Arenibacter algicola: one gene and its partner. The protein of the gene in region 1 binds, or shares a complex with, the protein of each later gene. Links are inferred from orthologs where the notes say so. Each region holds a gene or a part of one and is shown on either strand. Other genes may lie near its edges. The genes, in order: carA and carB.

What was found.
Region 2: the proteins of carA (region 1) and carB are in contact, whole or in part, in a solved structure (PDB 1KEE), measured with the Escherichia coli proteins. The link is inferred for Arenibacter algicola from one-to-one orthologs.

The regions. Positions count from the first base shown.
Region 1 is NZ_JPOO01000003.1:1,654,997-1,664,479, forward strand. Bases 6,555-9,483 are described here. They hold carA (glutamine-hydrolyzing carbamoyl-phosphate synthase small subunit), read right to left. Parts: upstream 8,611-9,483; coding sequence 7,498-8,610; downstream 6,555-7,497. Other genes in these bases: eno (phosphopyruvate hydratase), read right to left, coding at 6,555-7,377; rplQ (50S ribosomal protein L17), read right to left, coding at 8,708-9,265; U735_RS0117635 (DNA-directed RNA polymerase subunit alpha), read right to left, coding at 9,323-9,483. Also shown: U735_RS0117595 (BCCT family transporter), read left to right, coding at 1-689; citrulline utilization hydrolase CtlX, read right to left, coding at 921-1,853; U735_RS0117605 (dimethylarginine dimethylaminohydrolase family protein), read right to left, coding at 1,965-2,879; U735_RS0117610 (citrate synthase), read right to left, coding at 2,983-4,266; U735_RS0117615 (glycogen synthase), read right to left, coding at 4,393-5,934; more of eno, read right to left, coding at 6,085-6,554. UniProt on the Escherichia coli protein: Small subunit of the glutamine-dependent carbamoyl phosphate synthetase (CPSase).
Region 2 is NZ_JPOO01000003.1:242,012-255,633, forward strand. Bases 1-3,431 are described here. They hold carB (carbamoyl-phosphate synthase large subunit), read left to right. Parts: upstream 1-378; coding sequence 379-3,231; downstream 3,232-3,431. Other genes in these bases: rpmH (50S ribosomal protein L34), read left to right, coding at 116-277. Outside these bases: U735_RS0111225 (Xaa-Pro dipeptidyl-peptidase), read right to left, coding at 3,652-5,502; U735_RS0111235 (arylesterase), read right to left, coding at 5,905-6,621; U735_RS0111240 (ABC transporter ATP-binding protein), read left to right, coding at 6,666-7,355; U735_RS0111245 (ABC transporter permease), read left to right, coding at 7,403-9,901; U735_RS0111250 (MepB family protein), read right to left, coding at 9,924-10,430; U735_RS0111255 (metallophosphoesterase family protein), read right to left, coding at 10,487-11,449; U735_RS0111260 (alpha-glucuronidase family glycosyl hydrolase), read right to left, coding at 11,453-13,622. UniProt on the Escherichia coli protein: Large subunit of the glutamine-dependent carbamoyl phosphate synthetase (CPSase).

The DNA of each region.
Region 1 (9,483 bases):
ATATTCTTAAGATATTGGGCAATTTTTTAGCCGCCACACTACATTATATCCTAGACTTCATTCCTTTAAGCCTGGCTTATGGGAGTTATGACCCGGGGATAACTTTTCTAACCGATTGGACTTTCTACTATTGGGCCTTTTGGTTGGCATGGGCTCCCTTTACAGGGATTTTTATTGCAAGGATTTCCAAAGGGCGTAGCCTAAGGCAGTTGTTATTGGGAGTACTGATCATCCCCAGTTTGGGCACTTTTTTTTGGTTTTCAGTTTTTGGCACCTCGGCCTTCCAACTTATTGAGGGATGGGGAAGCTATAACAACGAGTTTAATGGAGTGTTTTCTTCAATTTTTGTATTCTTTGAAAACTACCCCTTCTCTACATTCCTAAATATAACTACCATACTACTACTGATCGGTTTTTTGGTAACCTCTGTGGACTCGGCTGTTTTTGTGCTGAGTATGTTTTCGGACAGGGGTAAAAAAGACCCTAGCAAAAAGCACCGCTTAATTTGGTCATTGTTTATCTTTTTGGCCACGATTGCCCTAATTCTATTGGGCAATGCCAAACCAGAGGTAGATATATTGGTTGCCGCCCAAAAGCTACTGATTATCACATCATTGCCATTTGCCTTTTTTATGGTATTTATGGCCATGGTATTTCTTAAAGAACTATTGAACGTGAGTTCGACATAAAAATATTATCAATACATTGATTTAATGTAAGTTATAATAAATGCTACGGTCCCCTCGAGCGGAGTCGAGAGGTTATTTTACTGTAATGTATTTACAATGAGGTCTCGACTCCGCTCGACCGGACAGATGTCATATAAACAACTGATTTTAAATAAAATACATATCGAACTCACGTTATTGAGGTACCGTAAGGATCATCCTTTGATCAACAAAAAATAAAAACTTTTAAATTTATTGATTTTTAGGTAGAAACACCTCCGCCATCATGCAACGTGCACTTCCACCTCCACAGGTTTCAATGGTATCCAAAGTACTATGGATAATGGCACAATGCTTTTCTATAGATTGAATCTGTTGCGGTTTTAGACTATTGTATGCCGCCGTGCTCATTACCAAATATCGTTTTTCTCCCATTCCCAAGACTTGTAACATATTCCCTGCAAAATGGTGCATTTGCTTTTCAGTAATAGCTATAATCTCTTTACCATCCTGTTTTATATGGTTCACGACATTCTTTTTTTCCTTTTTATCGTCGATGGAATCCAGACAGATAACGGCAAAAGTTTCGGCCAAGCACATCATCACATTGGTATGATAAATAGGTTTTCGGGTGCCTGCCACAGATTGATTGGCCGTGAATACGATAGGGGTATATTCAAAATCCTCACAAAACTCTATAAATAAATCCTCGTCCGCCCTGTCCGAAAGTGCACAATAGGCCTTGTCATTTACCCTATCCAACACAACGCTACCGGTGCCTTCCAAAAAATAACCCTCTTCCTCTGCCGAGGTATAATCCATTACATTTTCTATAATAAAGCCCCTCTGCTCCAGTAAGGCAAGAATATCTTCCCGTCGTTCATTTCTTCTATTCTCTGCAAACATAGGATAAAGTCCCACTGTTCCATCGGCATGGAAGGAAACCCAATTATTGGGAAATATGGAATCTGGGGTATCCAAATCCTTCTTATCATCTACAACTATAACATTTACCCCTTTTTCCCTTAATGCAAGAACAAAAACATCAAACTCCTGCTGTGCCTTTACATTTATTTCCTGATTTTTTAAATCGAGGTCCTCCTGAAAGTAGTTGTTTACTGCGGTTTGCTCGTTCATTCGAAAATTCACAGGGCGCACCATCAAAATGGTATTGGTAATTTGCATTTTATTAGTCACTTTTCAAATTGGGTATTAATAAGCGTTCCCGCTTTAAATTTGTGCAAAATTAGTTTATTTATTCCCAGGTACAGGTCTTATGAAAAAATTAGAAAAATATTAGTCCCTTACCAAGGGCAAGGTGCTACACCTTAAAAGACCTTCCTGTTTAGCTATCTCGGCATAAGCTATTTCCTCGACCGTAAAACCGTGTTCCCGAAACCAGTTGTTCAATCTGGTAAAATTACGTTCGGAGACCACAACATCCGGGGATATGGAAAATACGTTGCTCACCATATTATACATCTCCTCCTTGCTTATCTCAAAAACATTGTCGCTCCCAAAATAATCCAACAGCCATTGATACTCCTCTTCCCTTAGGAATCCATTCTTATGCAAAATGGCTTTATTTGTCCCCACTGGCTGAAAACAACAATCCAAATGCAGGGCATTTTCCCGGGCATTGGTATTCGACTTTCTAAGCTCAAAAGCCTTAACCTTCTTATTGGGGAATTGGCTGGCAATAAAATCTACTGCCTCTTTATTGGTTCGGGCCGTAATATAATCCGCGTAGTCCGCACCCGTATAAGTACCCATAAAAATATATTCTCCCCATGGCATAACATCGCCTCCTTCCACATGAACCTCTTTTGGGGGGTAGATTATCTGATCTTCATCTATTTTATTGAGTACATATTTAATAGCTTGAAATTCCTTTTCCCTATCGGGAAGAATATTCGCTTTCACCAGCTTATTATCTATGACAAAAGCAATATCCCTAGAAAATATTTGATTACAATCCTTTAAGACCCTAGGCCTAAAAACTTGAACATCGTATTTGGCAAATACTTGTGCAAAACCGTCCATTTCCTTTACCATATCCGCCTCTATTGGATAGGTACCGGCCAATATATGTTCCAATGATTTGGGATCATAGGCCTCTTCAGGTTTTGGAATGGGGCCACAGCTCTTGGCAGTTCCAAGAACCACCGATCTTAACCGTGAAGTTTCATCCTGTACATTCAACTTTAGCATGGCTGCTTTTTGGGTAAAGATAGAAATACTTATTATGATAAATAAAAACTGCCCTTCGTATATTTAACACAAAGGGCAGTCACAAATAATTTGTTGCTATCTATTATCTCTTGTCCAAAGGAACAAAGGATCTGCTAGTTTCTCCTATATATACCTGTCTTGGCCTACCGATAGGCTCATTTTTCAATCTCATTTCCCTCCATTGGGCAATCCAGCCCGGTAGGCGCCCCAAAGCAAACATAACGGTAAACATTTCGGTAGGAATACCCAATGCCCTATATATTATTCCTGAGTAAAAATCTACGTTGGGATATAATTTTCTGTCCACAAAATATTTATCCTCCAAGGCCTCCTTGGCCAAGCCCTTGGCTATATCCAAAATTGGATCGTCTATACCAAGATCTCCCAATACTTCCTCAGCAGCTTGCTTAATAATCTTTGCCCTGGGATCAAAATTCTTGTATACCCTATGCCCAAAGCCCATTAAACGAAAAGGATCGCTCTTGTCCTTGGCCTTGGCCATATATTTTTTAGTATCCCCACCATCGGCCTCAATAGCCTCCAGCATTTCCAAAACCGCCTGATTGGCGCCTCCGTGAAGTGGTCCCCAAAGTGCACAGATACCCGCAGAAATAGAAGCAAATAAGCCCGCATGCGAAGATCCTACAATACGAACGGTAGAAGTAGAACAGTTTTGTTCGTGATCTGCATGCAAGATCAATAATTTATCCAAAGCCTCTATGACGATCTTATTCTTTTTGTATTCCTGGTTGGGCTTTTTGAACATCATTTTATGAATATTCTCTACATAACCCAAAGAGTCGTCCCCATAATCCAAGGGTAAACCTTTTTTCTTTCTTAAAGTCCATGCCACCAAAACAGGGAATTTAGCCAATATCCTAACAATGGCCCAATACATTTCCTTTTCTGAGGACACGTTTACTGAAGTTGGATTAAAGGCAATCAGGGCACTGGTTAAACTGGAAAGTACGCCCATTGGATGTGCCGATTTTGGAAAACCGTCCAAGATCTTCTTCATCTCCTCATCTACATGTGACTCAGCTTTTATATCCTGATGGAATTTATCCAATTGCTCTTGATTTGGCAAGGATCCAAAAATCAACAAATAGGCTACTTCCAAGAAATCGGCCTTTTCCGCCAATTCCTCAATAGAATATCCCCGATACCTTAAAACTCCCTTTTCACCATCCAGAAAAGTAATAGCACTCTCGCAGGAGCCCGTATTCTTAAACCCTGGGTCTATTGTTATCATTCCTGAATCGGCCCTCATAGTTTTAATATCTATAGCCAACTCATTTTCGGTACCTTCTATAACTGGGAATTCATATTTCTTTCCCTTGTATTCTAATGTTGCGTTATTCGCCATTTCTTAAATTCCTGATTTATTCGATTGTCCGTAAAAATACTAAAAACACCTAAGGTTAACAATTGAAGATTTTGTTATTTACAGAATAATAATGAAATATTTTAAAAACCTGATATAAATGTAATTCTATTGATTAATGGAATATAGATATTTGTAGTAATCATCTACCGATTTTTCCCAAGTGAACCTCATCTTTTTGGCATTATCCTGAATCTCCTTCCACTTTGGCTGGTCATTTACAAAAACATCCAAAGCCTGGTCTAGTACCAGGATCATATTTTTAATTTTATCATCATAGGTCTTGCCATCAAAACTAAATCCGGTTTTCATATGCTCCACAGTATCCCGTAAGCCTCCCGTATTGTGCACTAGACAGGGGTTGCCGTTACGCATGGACAACATTTGGCTAATGCCACAGGGTTCAAACAAACTGGGCATAAAATACAGGTCGGTCTCCAAATATATGGAATCGATCAAATCCTCCGATTGACCATTGGTGAAAATAAAGTTTTTATGTTCATAGCTCAATTGACGAAATAGTTCCTCATACTCAGGGGCACCAGTACCCAAGAGCATAAAAATTCCATCCACTTTCTTAAGTCGGTTCAATATTTCAACAAATGCTTCAGGGGAACGTTTAAAGAAATAAAACTTTTGTTCCGTTAAACGGGCCACACTTGAAACTATGAACTTGGGCTTCTCGGTAACATACTCCATGACCTTTTCACCGGTATGTGCCAGAAAATCTGCCTTGTATTTCTTGGATTCCTCCTGTAGCCACCTAAATAGCGCCTTAACAATATTCCTGTACAACAATCCCTTTTCGGCCGCGCGAATGTTTTTATAATTTGAACCATTAAGAATCCCGAACAACCTTCCTTGATTGTTCGCCTCCTGTAAATCTTTTTCCAAACCTTCACCTCCAATAAATTCGGGCGGATTGCTCGGCCTAAGCACATCTTCCTTATAGGAAGGGGAAACGGTATGTACGGCATCTGCCAACCGGATGCCAACGGCCATAAGGTTAATACAATCCTGGTACCTGTAGTCCATCAACTTCCTTTCATCTATCGGAACATTCGGAAACCAATTTCCCAGTGAAGAGTAATTATTATAAAACGGACGTATACCTTGAATGGCTAAATTATGAATGGTATATACATAGCGCATTTTCTTTAAAGCCTGATATTCCGGATGATAGGTTTTTAAAAACAAAACCAGGCTGGAATGCCAATCGTGCATATGAACAATATCCAACTCCCCAAAAGCCCCGACCTTGATTGCTTCGGCCACGGCCGTACAAAAAATGGTGAACTTAATATTATCCGTATAAAAAGCTTCTTCCGGATCGTCGTGGTATATATGTCCTATTTCCCCTGCGGTAATTTCAGGATGATGTATTACATAATGATGTAAATTTGCAAACTCCTTTTTAGGAGCTACTTCGTAAAGCTCTGCAACATAGACCATTCCCCGTAGGTTCAGGTTTAGATTGGTAATAAAGGTTCCATTTTGATGTAATCTTGAATAGGAGGGTACAACTACATGTGCCATGTCCCCCCTTTCAGAAATCTGCCGAGGAACATCCCTAACCACATCACCCATACCTCCGGCCTTACATTTTGGAAGACCGTCATTCTCAGCAGCAACAAATAGAAAGTTATTCATTTAATCTAGAATTTGGTTAATTATATTGGTATATTGATAAAAGTAGGATAATATAATTATTTATTTCTGATAAGTAAACAAACCTCCGTGATATTTAAAAAAAAAAGCCATCCTACATAGAATGGCTTTTTTTAAGTACTTAATTTTGTATTATTTAATCTTGAAGGCTTGTACTCCTGGGTAATATGCAGTACTCCCCAATTCTTCCTCTATTCTTAACAATTGGTTATATTTCGCCATCCTATCGGACCTGGAAGCAGAACCGGTTTTAATCTGGCCCGTATTTAAGGCAACTGCCAAATCGGCAATGGTGTTATCCTCAGTTTCTCCGGAACGGTGGGACATAACAGATGTATATCCAGCATTTTTGGCCATATTAACAGCTGCAATGGTTTCCGTTAGAGTTCCTATCTGGTTAACCTTTATCAAGATGGAATTGGCAATACCTTCTTTGATTCCTCTAGACAAACGCTCTACATTGGTAACAAACAAATCATCACCTACCAATTGTACCTTATCCCCAATTTTATCGGTCAAAGCCTTCCAGCCTTTCCAATCGTTCTCGTCCATACCATCCTCAATGGATATAATAGGATACTTGGCACTTAAGTCGGCCAAATATTGAGCCTGTTCCTCAGAAGTTCTAACTACACCCTTATCTCCTTCAAATTTGGTATAATCATATTTTCCATTAACATAAAACTCTGCAGCCGCACAATCCAAGGCTATCATTACATCGTCACCCAATTTGTAACCTGCCTTTTCAACCGCTTTTGCAATGGTATCCAAGGCATCCTCTGTACCGCCTGCAAGATTTGGAGCAAATCCACCTTCATCCCCAACAGCTGTACTTAGACCCCTATCGTGTAAAACTTTCTTAAGGTTATGGAAAATTTCGGTCCCCATTTGCATGGCATGGGAAAAATTATTTGCCTTTACAGGCATCACCATAAATTCCTGAAAAGCAATGGGAGCATCAGAATGCGAACCTCCATTGATAATATTCATCATTGGCACAGGCAGGGTATTGGCACTAACACCACCCACATACCTGAACAAGGACAATCCCAATTCATTGGCAGCTGCCTTGGCAACTGCTAGGGAAACACCTAAAATGGCATTGGCTCCCAATTTTGATTTATTGGGCGTACCATCCAAATCTATCATGGTTTGATCAACCAAATTTTGTTCAAAAACGGACATGCCCAGAATCTCCTCTGCAATAACGGTATTTACGTTGTTGACAGCCTTTCCTACTCCTTTACCCATGAAGGTTTTTCCACCATCACGAAGCTCAACCGCTTCATGCTCACCTGTAGAAGCTCCTGAAGGAACTGCTGCCCTTCCCATTACTCCATTTTCGGTAATTACGTCTACCTCTACTGTTGGATTACCTCTTGAATCCAAAATTTGTCGTGCATGAACACTTAGGATGATACTCATATGTCTATCTTTTATTTTTTAGTTAAATTATTATGCAAATATAGCAAAGGAAGCGCTTTTAACCCCACTATAATTGGCTTTAATGACCCTTTGATAACAATAAAATAAAACTATAACGTTTTAGTTTACCGTGGATTGGATCATTTCGAAAAATTGGTCGAACAGATAATCTGCATCATGCGGCCCTGGACTTGCTTCTGGATGGTACTGAACAGAAAATACGTTCTTATCTTTCATTTTAATTCCCGCAACCGTGTTGTCATTTAGGTGAAGATGGGTAATCTCCAAATTGGGATTGGCCTCGGTCTCTTCCCTATTGATGGCAAATCCGTGATTTTGGGAAGTGATTTCCCCTTTACCAGTAACCAAATTCATTACCGGGTGGTTTATACCCCTATGGCCATTGTGCATTTTATAGGTAGAAACCCCATTGGCCAATGCCAACACCTGATGCCCTAAACATATACCGAACAATGGTTTATCGGATTTTATCATTTCCTTGGCAGATGCAATTGCCTCGTGCAATGGATCCGGATCCCCTGGGCCATTGGAAATAAAATATCCATCAGGGTTCCAAGAGCTCATTTCTTCAAAAGTTGCGTTGTACGGAAATACCTTTATATAGGCACCCCTTTTGGCCAAGTTTCGAAGAATATTTTTCTTGATTCCTATATCCAGGGCAGATACCTTATATTTTGCATCCTTATCTCCGTAATAATAAGCTTCTTTGGTAGAAACTTTGGAAGAAAGCTCCAAACCTTCCATACTGGGCACTTCTGCCAATTTCTTTTTTAATTCCTCAATATTATCCACATCCGTAGATATTACCGCATTCATGGCGCCATTATCCCGAATGTACCCCACCAAAGCCCTGGTATCCACGTCGGAAATAGCCAACAGATTATTTTTATCCAAAAATTCCTGTAAACTTAGGTCGGCATCGGGCCTGGAATAATGGTAACTAAAATTTTTACAAACCAAACCTGATATCTTCACAGAATCAGACTCAACTTCTTCATCATTTGCCCCATAATTCCCTATATGGGCATTTGTGGTTACCATGATCTGTCCAAAGTAGGATGGATCTGTAAATATCTCCTGATAACCGGTCATTCCAGTGTTAAAACAAGCCTCTCCAAAGGCAGTTCCTTCCTTGTTCCCTACAGCCTTACCGTGAAAAATGGTCCCATCGGCAAGCAACAATATTGCTTTTTTTCTTGTTTGATACTTCATTTTTTGGCGTTACAATTTTTCGTTTTGCAAAATAACATAAAAAAAGGATAAGCTTTTAGGCTTATCCTTTTACAATTATTAATATTTAATAACAATTTTACTCTTGAGCATCATCTGCTTTTTTTTCTGCCTTTGGCTCTTCTACTTTTGGTCCTTCAGCCTTTGCACTTTCAGCCTTTGCCGTTTCTTCAACAACAGCTGTAGCATCGTCTGCTTTTTTGCTTCTACCCCTTCTTGTAGTCTTTTGCTTTTTAGGCTTGCCGGCATTGTAGATTTCATTAAAATCTACTAGCTCTATCATTGCCATGTCAGCATTATCCCCAAGACGATTACCCAATTTGATAATTCTTGTATATCCTCCTGGTCTGTCGGCTACCTTTTCGGCAACACTACTGAAAAGCTCGGTAACCGCATACTTGTCGCGAAGGCTTTTAAATACAATACGTCTGTTGTGAGTACCCTTCTCAACTGTTTGATTATTCTCAGTTTTTGATTTGGTAATCAATGGCTCTACAAACTGCTTTAAAGCTTTTGCCTTTGCAACAGTTGTATTAATTCTCTTGTGCTCTATTAATGAACAGGCCATGTTTGCCAACATAGATTTTCTATGGGCTGCCTTTCTTCCTAAATGATTAACTTTCTTACCGTGTCTCATTGTTCTTTTCTATAGTCTTTCTAAGTCTTGGTATTCCCAATTCCCTTGAAAGTTCAATTAATCTTTATCCAATTTATATTTTGACAAATCCATTCCAAAGCTCAAACCTTTGTTGATAACCAATTCTTCCAATTCGGTCAAGGATTTTTTACCAAAGTTTCTAAACTTCATCAAATCGTTCTTGTTAAAAGAAACCAGATCTCCAAGTGTATCAACTT
Region 2 (13,622 bases), 1.4 Mb from region 1 along the record:
TTAGATTTGCCAATGCAAAAACTCTTTGTATATTTGCAGCCGGATTTTGCTGTCGATGAAGCAAAATTAAAGATTGTCAAAAAGAAATTTAAGCATACTATAAAAATACGCTACGATGAGCAAAAGAACATTTCAACCATCAAAAAGAAAGAGAAAAAACAAACATGGTTTTAGGGAACGTATGGCTACTGCCAATGGTAGGAAAGTTCTTGCTAGAAGAAGAGCTAAAGGAAGGAAAAAATTATCTGTATCCTCGGAGCTGAAGCACAAAAAATAATGATAGAATTGTTTTTTTAAAATAACAAGGTGTTACTTTTTCCGAAGTAGCACCTTTTTTTTGTCCAATTCCCTTTTTCATATATATAAATAACTAGTAAAATGCCCAAAAGAAAAGATTTAAACACTATTTTAATTATTGGTTCTGGACCCATCGTTATTGGTCAAGCGTGTGAATTTGATTATTCAGGTACACAGGCATTGAGATCTTTAAGAGAAGATGGTATAGAAACAATCCTCATTAACAGTAACCCAGCAACTATCATGACGGACCCAACCATGGCCGATCATGTATACTTGAAACCATTGACCACAAAATCCATTAGGGAGATTTTGGAAAAACATCCCAATATAGATGCGGTCTTACCTACTATGGGTGGTCAAACAGCATTGAATCTTTGTATAGAAGCGGACACTAAAGGAATTTGGGAAGATTACGGAGTAAAGATCATAGGTGTAGATATAGACGCCATCAATATTACGGAAGACAGGGAGAAATTCCGTGAGCTAATGCTCAAAATTGGTATTGGCATGGCACCCCAGGCAACCGCTACTTCCTTTCTAAAAGGAAAGGAAATTGCCCAAGAATTTGGATTTCCATTGGTAATCAGGGCTTCCTATACCCTTGGGGGTGCAGGAGCTTCCATAGTCTACAAACCAGAGGATTTCGACGAACTTCTTAGTCTTGGATTGGAAGTTTCCCCAATTCACGAGGTAATGATCGACAAAGCCTTAATGGGGTGGAAAGAATATGAACTGGAGTTACTTAGGGATAAAAATGATAATGTAGTTATTATCTGTACCATTGAAAATATGGATCCCATGGGTATCCATACCGGAGATTCCATTACGGTAGCCCCGGCTATGACACTGTCTGACACAACCTTCCAGAGAATGCGTGATATGGCAATTCATATGATGCGCAGTATCGGGGATTTCGCAGGTGGATGTAATGTTCAGTTTGCCGTTAGCCCTGATGAAAAGGAAGACATTATTGCCATCGAGATCAATCCTAGGGTTTCCAGATCCTCAGCATTGGCATCAAAAGCTACTGGGTATCCTATTGCCAAGATAGCCGCGAAACTGGCTATAGGGTATAATTTAAATGAGTTGAGCAATCAGATTACAAAATCTACCTCCGCCTTATTTGAACCTACCTTGGATTATGTAATCGTAAAGATACCACGATGGAATTTTGATAAATTTGAGGGCTCGGATAGAACTTTGGGACTCCAGATGAAATCGGTAGGAGAGGTTATGGGTATTGGCCGTTCTTTTCAAGAGGCCCTGCACAAGGCCACCCAGTCTTTGGAAATTAAGAGGAACGGACTTGGAGCTGACGGTAAGGGATATACCAATTATGATGAAATTATAAGCAAACTCACCATCCCTAGTTGGGACCGTGTTTTTGTGATTTATGATGCTATTCAATTAGGGATTCCGTTGAGTAGGATCCATGAAATCACTAAAATAGACATGTGGTTTTTAAAGCAATACGAAGAGCTGTACCAACTGGAAAAAGAAATTTCCAACTTCAACGTGGAAACACTTTCCAAGGACCTACTTTTGGAAGCCAAGCAAAAAGGATTTGCCGACAGGCAGATTGCCCATATGCTGGATTGTTATGAGAGTGAAGTTTATAATAAACGTGTTGCCCTCAACATTAATAGGATTTACAAACTGGTCGATACCTGTGCCGCCGAGTTCAAGGCTATGACCCCTTACTATTATTCTACTTTTGAGGCGGAAATAGAAACTCCGGACGGGAAGAAATATGTAGAGAACGACAGTATTGTAACCGACAAGAAAAAAATTGTAGTCCTAGGTTCAGGACCCAACCGAATTGGACAGGGTATAGAGTTTGATTACTGCTGTGTACATGGCGTATTGGCCGCATCGGAATGTGGTTACGAGACCATCATGATAAACTGTAATCCCGAAACGGTTTCCACGGATTTCGATATTTCAGATAAACTTTATTTTGAGCCTGTATTCTGGGAACATATCTACGATATAATTAGACATGAAAAACCAGAGGGCGTTATTGTTCAACTTGGAGGCCAAACAGCCCTTAAGTTGGCAGAGAAACTGGATAAATACGGTATCAAAATAATTGGGACCAGTTTCAAAGCATTGGATCTGGCGGAGGATAGAGGAAGTTTTTCCAATTTATTGGCCGAGAACAATATTCCATTCCCTCAGTTTGGTGTGGCCGAAACGGCCGATGAAGCCTTGGCTCTTTCAGACGAATTGGACTTTCCACTACTGGTTAGACCATCTTACGTTTTGGGTGGACAGGGAATGAAGATTGTCATCAACAAGGAAGAACTGGAGGAACATGTGGTAGATCTTCTGAGAAAAATACCTAATAACAAATTGTTATTGGACCATTATTTGGATGGCGCCATTGAGGCAGAGGCAGATGCCATTTGTGATGGGGAAGATGTTTACATCATCGGAATTATGGAGCATATAGAGCCATGTGGAATTCACTCCGGGGATTCCAACGCTACCTTACCCCCCTTTAATTTGGGCGAATTTGTCATGCAGCAAATAAAGGACCATACCAAGAAAATTGCCTTGGCCCTTAATACTGTGGGACTTATAAATATTCAGTTCGCCATAAAGGATGATATTGTATACATCATAGAGGCCAACCCTAGGGCGTCCAGAACGGTACCCTTTATTGCAAAGGCTTACAAGGAGCCATATGTAAACTATGCAACCAAGGTAATGTTGGGAGAGAAAAAGGTAAAGGACTTTAATTTTAATCCGCAATTGGAGGGCTATGCCATAAAGCAACCGGTATTTTCCTTTAATAAATTCCCTAACGTAAATAAGAATTTAGGACCTGAAATGAAGAGTACCGGGGAGAGCATTTTGTTTATAGACAGTCTTAAGGACGACGAATTCTACAACCTGTATTCTAGGCGTAAGATGTACTTGAGCAAGTAGTTCCATGATATATGGAAATTGGAAGATATTCACTTTCAAATAAATAAAGAACTCCTTTTTCTATTAGGTTAGAAAAAGGAGTTCTTTTATGATAGACAAAGGTCCTGTTAAACATTCTGTTATGCCCCCCAAAACCAAATTGGGCAAACGCCCTGCGTCCAGATAACCTATCCTACGGAACGTGAGTTCGACATAAAAATACGAGCAAGACATTGATTACGTGTAAATTAAAAAAATGTTACAGGCTCCTTGAGCCTGCCTTGTCGTCAGACAGGCCTGCCCGGCTGCAGACAGGCGGAAGCGAGAGGTTATTGAACTGTAACGCTTTTAAAATGAGGTCTCGACTCCGCTCGACCGGACCAGTATTATATAAACAACTGATTTTAATATAAATATATCGAATTCACGTTACATCATTATTTATTCAGTAGCTCTTTTAAAGGATTCCACACCTCCAACAACGGGTAAGGTTAAAGTAGTTACATCCAGATCAACCGATAATTCTGTTCCAGGATCGGGCAAAAGCGTGAATTCCCGATCACTTGAGAAAATCATAAGTGCAATTTGTTGGCCTTTGGGTATAATCTGATCGTCCGGCATCAAATCGAAAGTTAGATTGTAGAACTTTCCAGGAACCAAAGGCTCACTGTGGGTAATGGAACTATAGTTTTGAGGGTCTGCCCAACCACGGGTTATAATATTATCTGTTATTTTTACATTCTTACCATCATTCCAAGGCAATGAAACCAACCAAACCGATAAATTGGCTGCAGCCTTGTTGCTCGCTACAGCAATACTGATTTTGGAGGTACCTGATAGGTGAATATCCTTGGTAAGGGTCGGTGTAACATAAAGCAGGCGATGATTGGTGTTCTCTGCCTTGGCCAAAGTTTCTCCTGAAAAGGAAAAATTATCGACAAGGGTTTCCACCCCTTGAGCGGGCATCTTTTCAGTACTTAATCCACCTTTCTCCGGTGCGCCTCCTTCCAGATATAAAGTTACATCTGCTGCTTCGGGATTTGGATAATCTTTATAAGGTGTTGGATTTAGTTTGTCATCATTCTCTCGAACAATCCAGGCCTTGGCATCTTCTTCCACACCCTTTTCAATACCATGTAGATATCGGGTGAACCACCTGTTCATCATTGCTAGCGGAGGTTCTCCTCCATGTCCGTTCTGGTGATAATATATTTGGGTAGGCAAGCCTTTGTCCTTGGCAGCCTTATAAATCCTATAGCTATGCTCTGGCATTACGTTCCAATCATTAAATCCGTGTGCCATCAATAAAGCAGCCTTCATGGGGGCCATTTCGTTTAAATAATCACGGCCGGCCCAGAAATCGTTGTAATCACCAGTAATCCTATCCATACCGTTTTTCATTTCGGTATCTCTAACAACCTTATTATTATGAGCTCGTTTAGTCTCGTCCCCGCTATGTATAAAGTCGTAAAGTACATCTATATCTTCCCCTAAATACCCTCCTGGAGAGCGTACAAGGCCATTGGACCTATAGTAGTGATAATAGGAAGTATTGGGAGCGATGGGGATTATAGCCTCCAATCCCTTAACTCCCGTGGTGGCGGCCGCCAAAGGTATTGTACCATTATAGGAAGTCCCGGTCATACCCACTTTGCCTGTAGACCAATAGGCCTTTACTTTTTCTTTACCATATGGCTCCGAATACCCCTTTGTCCTACCACATAACCAATCTATAACCGCTTTTGGGGCCAAGGACTCATTGTCCCCACCTACGGTAGGAGAACCTTGGGATAGGCCTGTGCCAGGGGAGGAGGAGTGTACCACAATATAACCACGGGGTACCCAGGTCTGAATATGTGAGTTGGAAATATAGGGTCTTTCACCAGTCCTGACTACCTCGGGGTGCAAACGCTCTTTAGGACTTTCCCCTAATTCATGGCGTACATCCCAAAACATCTCATTCAAATTGGAGGCCACACCGGCAAAATAAGGACTACTAATGTAAATAACCGGTAATTTAAGTCCTTCTGTTTCAGTTTGGCCAGGTCTAGTGACCGAGACGTGCATTCTGTCTTTCTTGCCATCCCCGTCGGTATCAAACTCTGTTTCAACCCAAAGGTCATGCGTTATCCATGTAGATTCGTCACTAAACCCAGGTACGACCTGGGCTTCACCGTTCTCAAAAATTGGAACGGATTTCTTTTCCAATAAGGTTTCACTTTTCTGGGCGCTAACTATGGTAAGTACTCCAAATACAAATGTGATTAAAAGTGCAATTTTGTTTTTTATCATAATGGACTTTAAATTAATATATAGGATTTAGGTTTATATTATCAAGAAGGTCAGGATGTTGATTCAAGACCAATTCAAGGTTAAACACAAAATTGGTTCCAATACATGTTTTTGGGAAGGTAATTGATTGTACGCATCAATCCCTATATCATATAAGGGGCTGGATAGATAAGTGCCTAGATTCAAAGAAACTGGTAATTTGATTGGAATGGAATTTCTAAAATTCATATAGACGGGAAATAAATAGCAATTATATGTGGCGAAAATATTCAAAAATTGTGCCACAAGGTTTCCAATAAGTTAGCAAATCTATATGGTTTTTCATTTCCTATAGATTCAATAAGTAGTCTAAAATTTTAATGAAAGGTCAGGTAGAATGTATTTCAATCCGCTATAACAAGATCACTCTGTAATGGTTTTGGCAATTATAGGCCATATATTATTGGCTATAATCTTCTGTCCTTCGGCTGTGGGATGTATTCCATCGGGTTGATTTAGTTCTGGATTTCCTGCCACGTCCTCCAAAAGGAATGGAATTAGGCCAATCTTATTCTTTTTGGCAAGATCTGGAAATATATCCCTGAATTCGCTCGTATAATCCTGACCCATATTGGGGGGAATTTGCATTCCGGCCAGAATAATGGTCGTATTGGGATTTTTTTGTTTCACTACATCTATAATTTCCTGTAAGTTCCTACGGGTTTCTTCCAATGATATGCCACGTAAACCGTCATTGGCCCCAAGTTCCAATACAAAAACGTCTATGTCTGAATTAAGCACCCAGCCAAGTCTGTTTTTGCCACTGGCCGTAGTTTCGCCACTTAAACCGGCGTTCACTACTTTATAGGCCAACTGAAGGGAATCTACCTTCTCTTGGATCAAAGCGGGAAACGCTTCATTGGGGTCCAAACCCATACCCGCAGTAAGACTATTCCCAAAAAACAAAATTACCTTGCTTTCACTCTTGGTTTCAAGCTTGCTTTCAACGGCATTTTCCTTTTTTCCTTCAGCATCGGCCTTCTTGGTGGCCATATTTCCGCAAGAAGTGAAAAAAATGATTAATAAATAAGAAAATCTTAACAAGGTTCGCATGGGATATAGGATTAAAATCAAAATCATTTCAGTATTTTGCCTACTTGGGAAAATCATGAAATAAAAATTATATGGCAAAGATATTAAACGTAGACAATTTAGGGAAAATCTATACTAGTGGCTCTAAAAAACTTACGGTATTGCAAGATATTACCTTTAACGTGGAGGAAGGGGATACTTTTTCCATTGTAGGCCCTTCCGGAAGCGGTAAAACCACGTTGCTCGGTATATGTGCGGGTCTGGACCAGCCAGATTCGGGTACGGTAACCTTATGCGGAACGGAATTAGGGAGTTTAAACGAAGATGAAAGGGCCATACTGCGCAATAGGAATATAGGATTTGTTTTTCAGGATTTTCAGTTACTGCCAACACTTACCGCTTTGGAGAATGTGGCCATTCCGTTGGAATTAAGAGGAGATAAAAACGCCATGAACAATGGGATGGAACTACTGGAGAAGGTAGGCCTTCAAAATCGATTCCATCATTACCCATCCCAACTCTCGGGTGGGGAACAACAGCGCGTTGCCTTGGCCAGGGCATTTTCCAATAAACCTTCCATATTATTTGCCGATGAGCCTACCGGTAACTTGGATGCGGAAACAGGGGAAAAGGTGATTCAACTACTCTTTCAGTTAAATGCGGATGCCGGTACTACCTTGGTTATAGTTACCCACGATTTGGAATTGGCGGCCAAAACAAAACATATATTAAGATTAAAAGGTGGTAGGATTATTGCCAACCAAGAAACAACAGCATTGTGAACGGATATAACAGCACTTCAAAGTCCGGGTTCCTATGGCTTCTAAAAATGGCATGGCGAGATGGAAAGGCGAGTAGAAGGAAACTTTTTCTTTTTATGGCTTCGATTATTATGGGGATTGCCGCAGTAGTCTCTATCCAGTCTTTTGGCGATAATCTTAAAAAAAATATTTCCTTACAGTCCAAATCCCTAATGGGTGCCGATTTTATAATCGATAGTAGAAACCCACCAAATGAAAGGGTAGAAAAAATATTGGATTCCCTTGGGGGGGCCAATGCCAAAGAAATAAATTTTCCTTCCATGGCGGCTTTCATAAAAACAGGAGCTTCCAAATTGGTACAAGTTCGTGGGATTGAAGGAGGATTTCCTTTTTACGGTATACTAGAAACAGTACCAATATCAGCAGCGGATAACTACCAACAAAATGGTGGAGCCTTGGTAGATGCTACGGTTATGCTGCAATATAACCTACAAGCAGGGGACAGTATTAAAATAGGGGAAGTTACCTTTCCAATTTCCGGGTCATTGAAATCGATACCCGGTAGCTCAGGCCTGTTCAGTTCTGTAGCTCCTCCCGTGGTGATTCCCTACAGATTTATCAAAGAAACTGGACTGATACAGAAGGGTAGTAGGCTGGATTACGAATATTATTTCTTTCAACCAGATACAGATCTGGAAGCCCTGGATAAAAAATTGGATCCCATATTGGATGCCGAGGGCGCCGATTTGGATACCCACACCTCTACGAGTGCCAATTTGGGCCGCAGATATGGGAATTTTGGAAAATTTCTTAATCTGGTCGCTTTTATTGCCCTCCTTCTGGGCTGTATTGGCATTGCAAGCGCCATTAATATTTATATAAAGGAAAAATTGAGATCGGTAGCGGTTCTAAAATGCTTAGGAGCAACCAAAAAACAAACTTTCTTAATTTATTTACTACAAATTGCAGTGCTTGGATTGATTGGGGGAGCTATAGGTACCGTATTCGGTATAATTCTACAGCAAATATTCCCTTTGCTTCTGGGAGACCTACTACCCGTGGATGTGCAATTGTCCTTGGCGCCGAAGGCAATAGCCATGGGACTTCTATTGGGTCTCTTTATGTCCATTCTTTTCGCCCTTTACCCTTTAATGGGCACCTTGTACGTTTCGCCACTTCAAGCATTAAGAGTACAGGAAGTGGATAGTTCAAGGTCTAGAAAGGGACTTATTTTGGTCTCCCTGGCTATTCTGACCTTCTTATTTCTTTTTTCATATTGGTTATTAAAGGATTGGAAATATTCCTTGTCATTTGTTGCAGGCATTGTGGTAACCTTTGCCATAATGGCCGGTTTGTCCGCATTTGCCATGAAGGCTATAAAAAAATACTTTCCAACTTCTTGGGGCTTTACAGCCCGTCACAGTTTATCCAACCTTTTTAGGCCGCAGAACCAAACCCTGACCTTGGTCTTGGCAATTGGCATAGGCACCTTTTTGATCAGTACCCTATATTTTACCAAAGACTTCTTACTGGCCAAATCTTCCATGGGAACAGATGCCAATAGTCCCAATATAATTCTTCTGGATATTCAGACAGAACAGAAGGAAGCGGTTGCCAATACCATAAGGCGCGACGGTCATCCCGTATTGACGGATATCCCAATTGTTACCATGAGGGTAAATAGCATAGAGGGGAAGTCTGTGAACGAAATTAGAAAGGATACTACTTCCACAATTAATCAGTGGATATTGAACCATGAGTTCAGGGTAACCTATAGGGATAGCCTTATTTCCTCGGAAAAATTGGAATTTGGGGAATGGGTCAACAAAGTAACTTCCATGGAGAAAATACCTATTTCCGTGAGTGATAATTTTGCAAGGGATGCGAAGGTGGAAGTGGGGGACAAGCTAAGCTTTAATGTACAGGGGGTAATCATGAATACTGTGGTAGCCAGCATTAGAACCGTGGATTGGGGCAGGATGCAGTTAAACTTTTCCGTTGTATTTCCCTTGGGTATTTTGGAAGAGGCCCCACAATTTACAGTGCTCACAACTAATGTACCTGATGAAAGTGCATCGGCAAAGCTACAAAAGGAACTTGTAAAGGTATTTCCCAATGTATCCATACTGGATATACGACAGATCTTGGTGGTAATTGAGGGCTTGCTGGACAAAATTTCATGGATTATTAATTTTATGGCATTTTTCAGCATACTTACGGGAATAATTGTGCTAATGGGTGCGGTAAGGACCAGTAAATATCAGCGCATACGTGAAAGTGTGCTACTAAGGACTATTGGAGCCAAGAGTAATCAAATTCTTAAAATAGTGGCCTTGGAGTACCTTTATTTGGGTGTTTTGGGAGGTTCATCCGGAATTTTGCTGTCCTTGGTAAGTAGTCAATTACTAGCTTTCTTCGTATTTGAATCGGCTTTTACACCTTCGTTATTTCCATTTTTAGTGCTGTTCCCAGGAATTACTTTACTGGTCTTACTGATAGGGTTAACGAATAGTAGAAGTGTTATAAAAAGTCCACCATTGGAAGTATTGCGTAAGGAAGCTAGATAGCCGTTTTACCCCTTAATTATTATTAGTTAGGTAGATAAAGGGCTTTTGCTTTGGCAAGGTCCGTTTTTGAGTGATGTCCAATCTCCAAAAAATATTCCAATTGCCATTTTTGAGTAGATTGAGCTGTTTTGTTGGTAGGTAGGGACCAAGGGGGATAAACCCTAAAACCTCGTTTCCCTTCGTTTTTCCTATGGGAAACTATTCCTTTATCCATTAGTGTGGCTTTAGGAAATACGAATTGTCCTAAATGTGGTCCCTCTTGGACATTTATCACGAATAAATCTGCCTTATCGGACTCTTCATATGGCGTTGTTTCACCATCCGTATTTCTTTTCCATAAGGTTACGAATTGTCCAATTTTTTTTGGAGTGATTTTAGCCTTTCTTGATACAACATATAAGGCATTCAATTGAAATGAAGAAGCTTCATATTCTTTACTTTCCTTTTCCCGTACATGGTTTGATACCTTTAGGCCACAGAGCGAATAGACTTCTTCCAGTATAGTAGTAAAATAGGTATTTGATGTCATATTCATTTTGATAATTCACTTCAAATTGCAGCTAAATTAGTAAGCATTTTAATATACTAAATATTGTTTTCGGCTAATTTAAGTCTTTCGGCTTCCCAACCATAATCCACATATTCCCAAGAAAAATCATTTCCACTTATTTTAATTTTTACAAAGCCTTCCTTGGTATTGTGCCTTCTTCCTTTCCAACCATTGCCTGCAATGGAGCCTCCCGTTAAAAAATGAAATCGATCGTTGATGAATCCGTATTCCTTCCAATGTATATGTCCCTGTAGAACCAGCTTTAAATTATGCCCTTCAAGGATCTTAAATACATCCGAAGCATTGTTCACTGTTCTACTACCTTCGCTACCGTTTAATTGGGAATAGGTGCAGATCATGGGAATATGGGTGGTAATGATAATTGGAGTGCTTTTATCCAGCTTTGCAATATCTTCCTTTAACCATTCCAACTGTTTTTCATGAAAGATACCCTGATATCTTTTGTTTTCGGTTACGTCCAAGGAGTTGAGAGTTATAAAATGCCACCCTTTATGATCAAAAGAATAGTAAGTGTCCCCAAAATGTCTTTCCCACATACCGTATTTATAATCTGGATGATCTTCAGATTCGGGACTTTCTTCATAGATGGCAAATAAATCGTGATTGCCGATGCAGTTATAAACGGGCATATTAAAGCCCTTGCTCATATCTTTATAAAGAGTAAACAGGGATTCACTTTGGTCAAAATTCCCGCGCATGGTGTCATATACGAGATCCCCTCCGGTAATTACAAAATCGGGATTCAATTTATTTACCTTGTCTATGGCCATCTGAAACCCCTTGGGCGCATTCATTTCCGGTTTTATGTGTATATCCGTTAGAAATGCGAATTCGAAAGAATCTCCATTTTCTTCTGTTGCTTCCTTTTCACTTGAACCTTGACAGGAAATCTGGGTAAATGGTATGGCTACAGCTGCCAAGCCCGATTGAAGCAAAAACTTTCTTCTGCCGCCTAAATCTTTTTTTTTGTCCTCCATGACCTACTTTTTATTTAATTCATCTTGGTTTATAATCCATATCTCGGAAACTTGGGACCCCCTTTCTCCCTGACCACAGCTCCATTCCAGTTCCAGTATACCGTCCTCTAAGGTTTTGTTAGGAACCTTAAACTCGTAGATAGGTTGGTCACCTGTAGTAATGAAGTCATGTATCATAATGTTCTCTGCCATTAATCTAATTTTTGAACGAAAGCGCCCTGTATAACCCACCCTAATTAAATAGGAGCCTTTGGGATCCAAATCAGGATACACCATTTTTAAAGGTTCATCATATAAGGCCGTAACTTGGTTCATCCAAGATAGTGGCGTTGTATGGCCGTCAAAGCCTACAGCCGTTATCTCATGTACCCATTCTTCACCTCTTAGACCTACCCCAAAACCGACCCTTGGCGATTTTAATCCACCTGGATCTTCTTCATAACTATAATTGGAAACTACCCTGTTCCAACTTGCTGGTGTCCCAAAATTATCATAATATCCACCGGGACCCGGGTTGTTCCGCTCCAATAAATTGGCTATTGCCTTCAATTTATCAGCTTCATCTCCATTTTTTTCGATTAAGGAAAGTTGGTCTATCAGCCACATACCGTCATTCAAAGGCACATCAATATTATCTATAAAATTTCCTCGCCCAGCAGCCGCAAAGTGTTTTCCCACGGTTAATTGGGCACCTATACTTTCAAACAGATCATTGGCCAAGGCATAACATCTGTTTTTCCATTCGGACATAATTGGTTGCTGTTTGGCCTTATATAAGGTTTTCATAGCTTTTTCTATAGCATCAATTGTACCTATAACTTTGGCTGTCGACAATATTTCCCTTGCCTGCTGCTCCAATTCCGTCTCATAAATCAATCGTCTATATTGATAAGCGTCGAAATAGGCTCTTATGAGTCCCATTTGAAAACGGTAATTACCTAAAACTTCCTTTGTCGCATTCTTTTCCAGATTCTGCCACTGCTGCAAGGTTCTAATTACCCCATCGTTGGTAAGTAATGGACCTTGAAGGTTTTTTTCCAAGGCCATTAATCCATGGGAAACTGTCTCTTTATAATTGGGGCCAATAAAATAGCGAGCATAATCCCGCAAGGTTTCCATAACGGGTGTTTTTGGATCCCAATCCTGATCGCTCCATATCATTTTATTAACATCGTCATTGGTGCCTTCGGAATAACTTATACTTCCCTGGGCATATTGGTCAAAGGCGTTATGAATTATTTTCTGGTCATTGGGCCTAGGATTTATACACTCCCTCCCCAAGGTAATGGCATAGGCCAGATCCCAATGTGGAATGGGATATTGGCTGCTAAGACTATGGGTTATATCCGGGTACCTTCGTATCGGAATTCCTGGATTAAGGCGTTCCCTAATTTCTTTAATCGGCGTTTTTATCCAAGGTCCAAATACAATGCCACCAAACCACGGGTACTCTTTGTTTACATGTTCATAAAAAGTTTCGAACCAGGCATTTGTGGGCCTAAAAACCTGAGGGGAAACCCATATTTTGGCGTTAGGATGGTATTCATGCAGCACTTTGGCTTCCTTTTCCAACCAGCTGAACAATTCATCCGGCTCCAAATCCCCTGGATCTCCACCTGGGACAAATAGTGCATCCAATCTGGGCACGGCTTTGAATACCTTACGGCGCTCCTCAATTTCCAACTTCAATGAGTCGGGACTTGTATAGTCCGACCCCAAATTGGGATACCACATCCAAACATCCATGCCATATTTATCACATATTTTGGATTGTTCCACAATCATTTCGATAGCTGGAATCTTCATATGAACACTGGTGAAATCATCATCGGTACGGGGAGGCATTATTTCAATACTATTGGCTCCAAAAATTGCCAGATCCCGAATATAATCATCAAATTGCTCCACAGAAAATGCGTCATAGGAATTGGTCTTTGGCCGGTAACCCAATTGGTGACCACGTATGGGATATGTCGGACTGGAAGCAATATTCAGATCAGATGGTAACAATATTTGGCCCTGGGACAATTCCAATTTCCTTAAAAGTTTTCCAATCCCATATAGTACCCCTCTGGAATCGTACCCCACCACGAGGACTACATTTTTTTCTGAAACTACGGCCAATTTATAACCTTCCGCTTTTATGTCTGGCATAGTGGCCAATAGCTGCTTG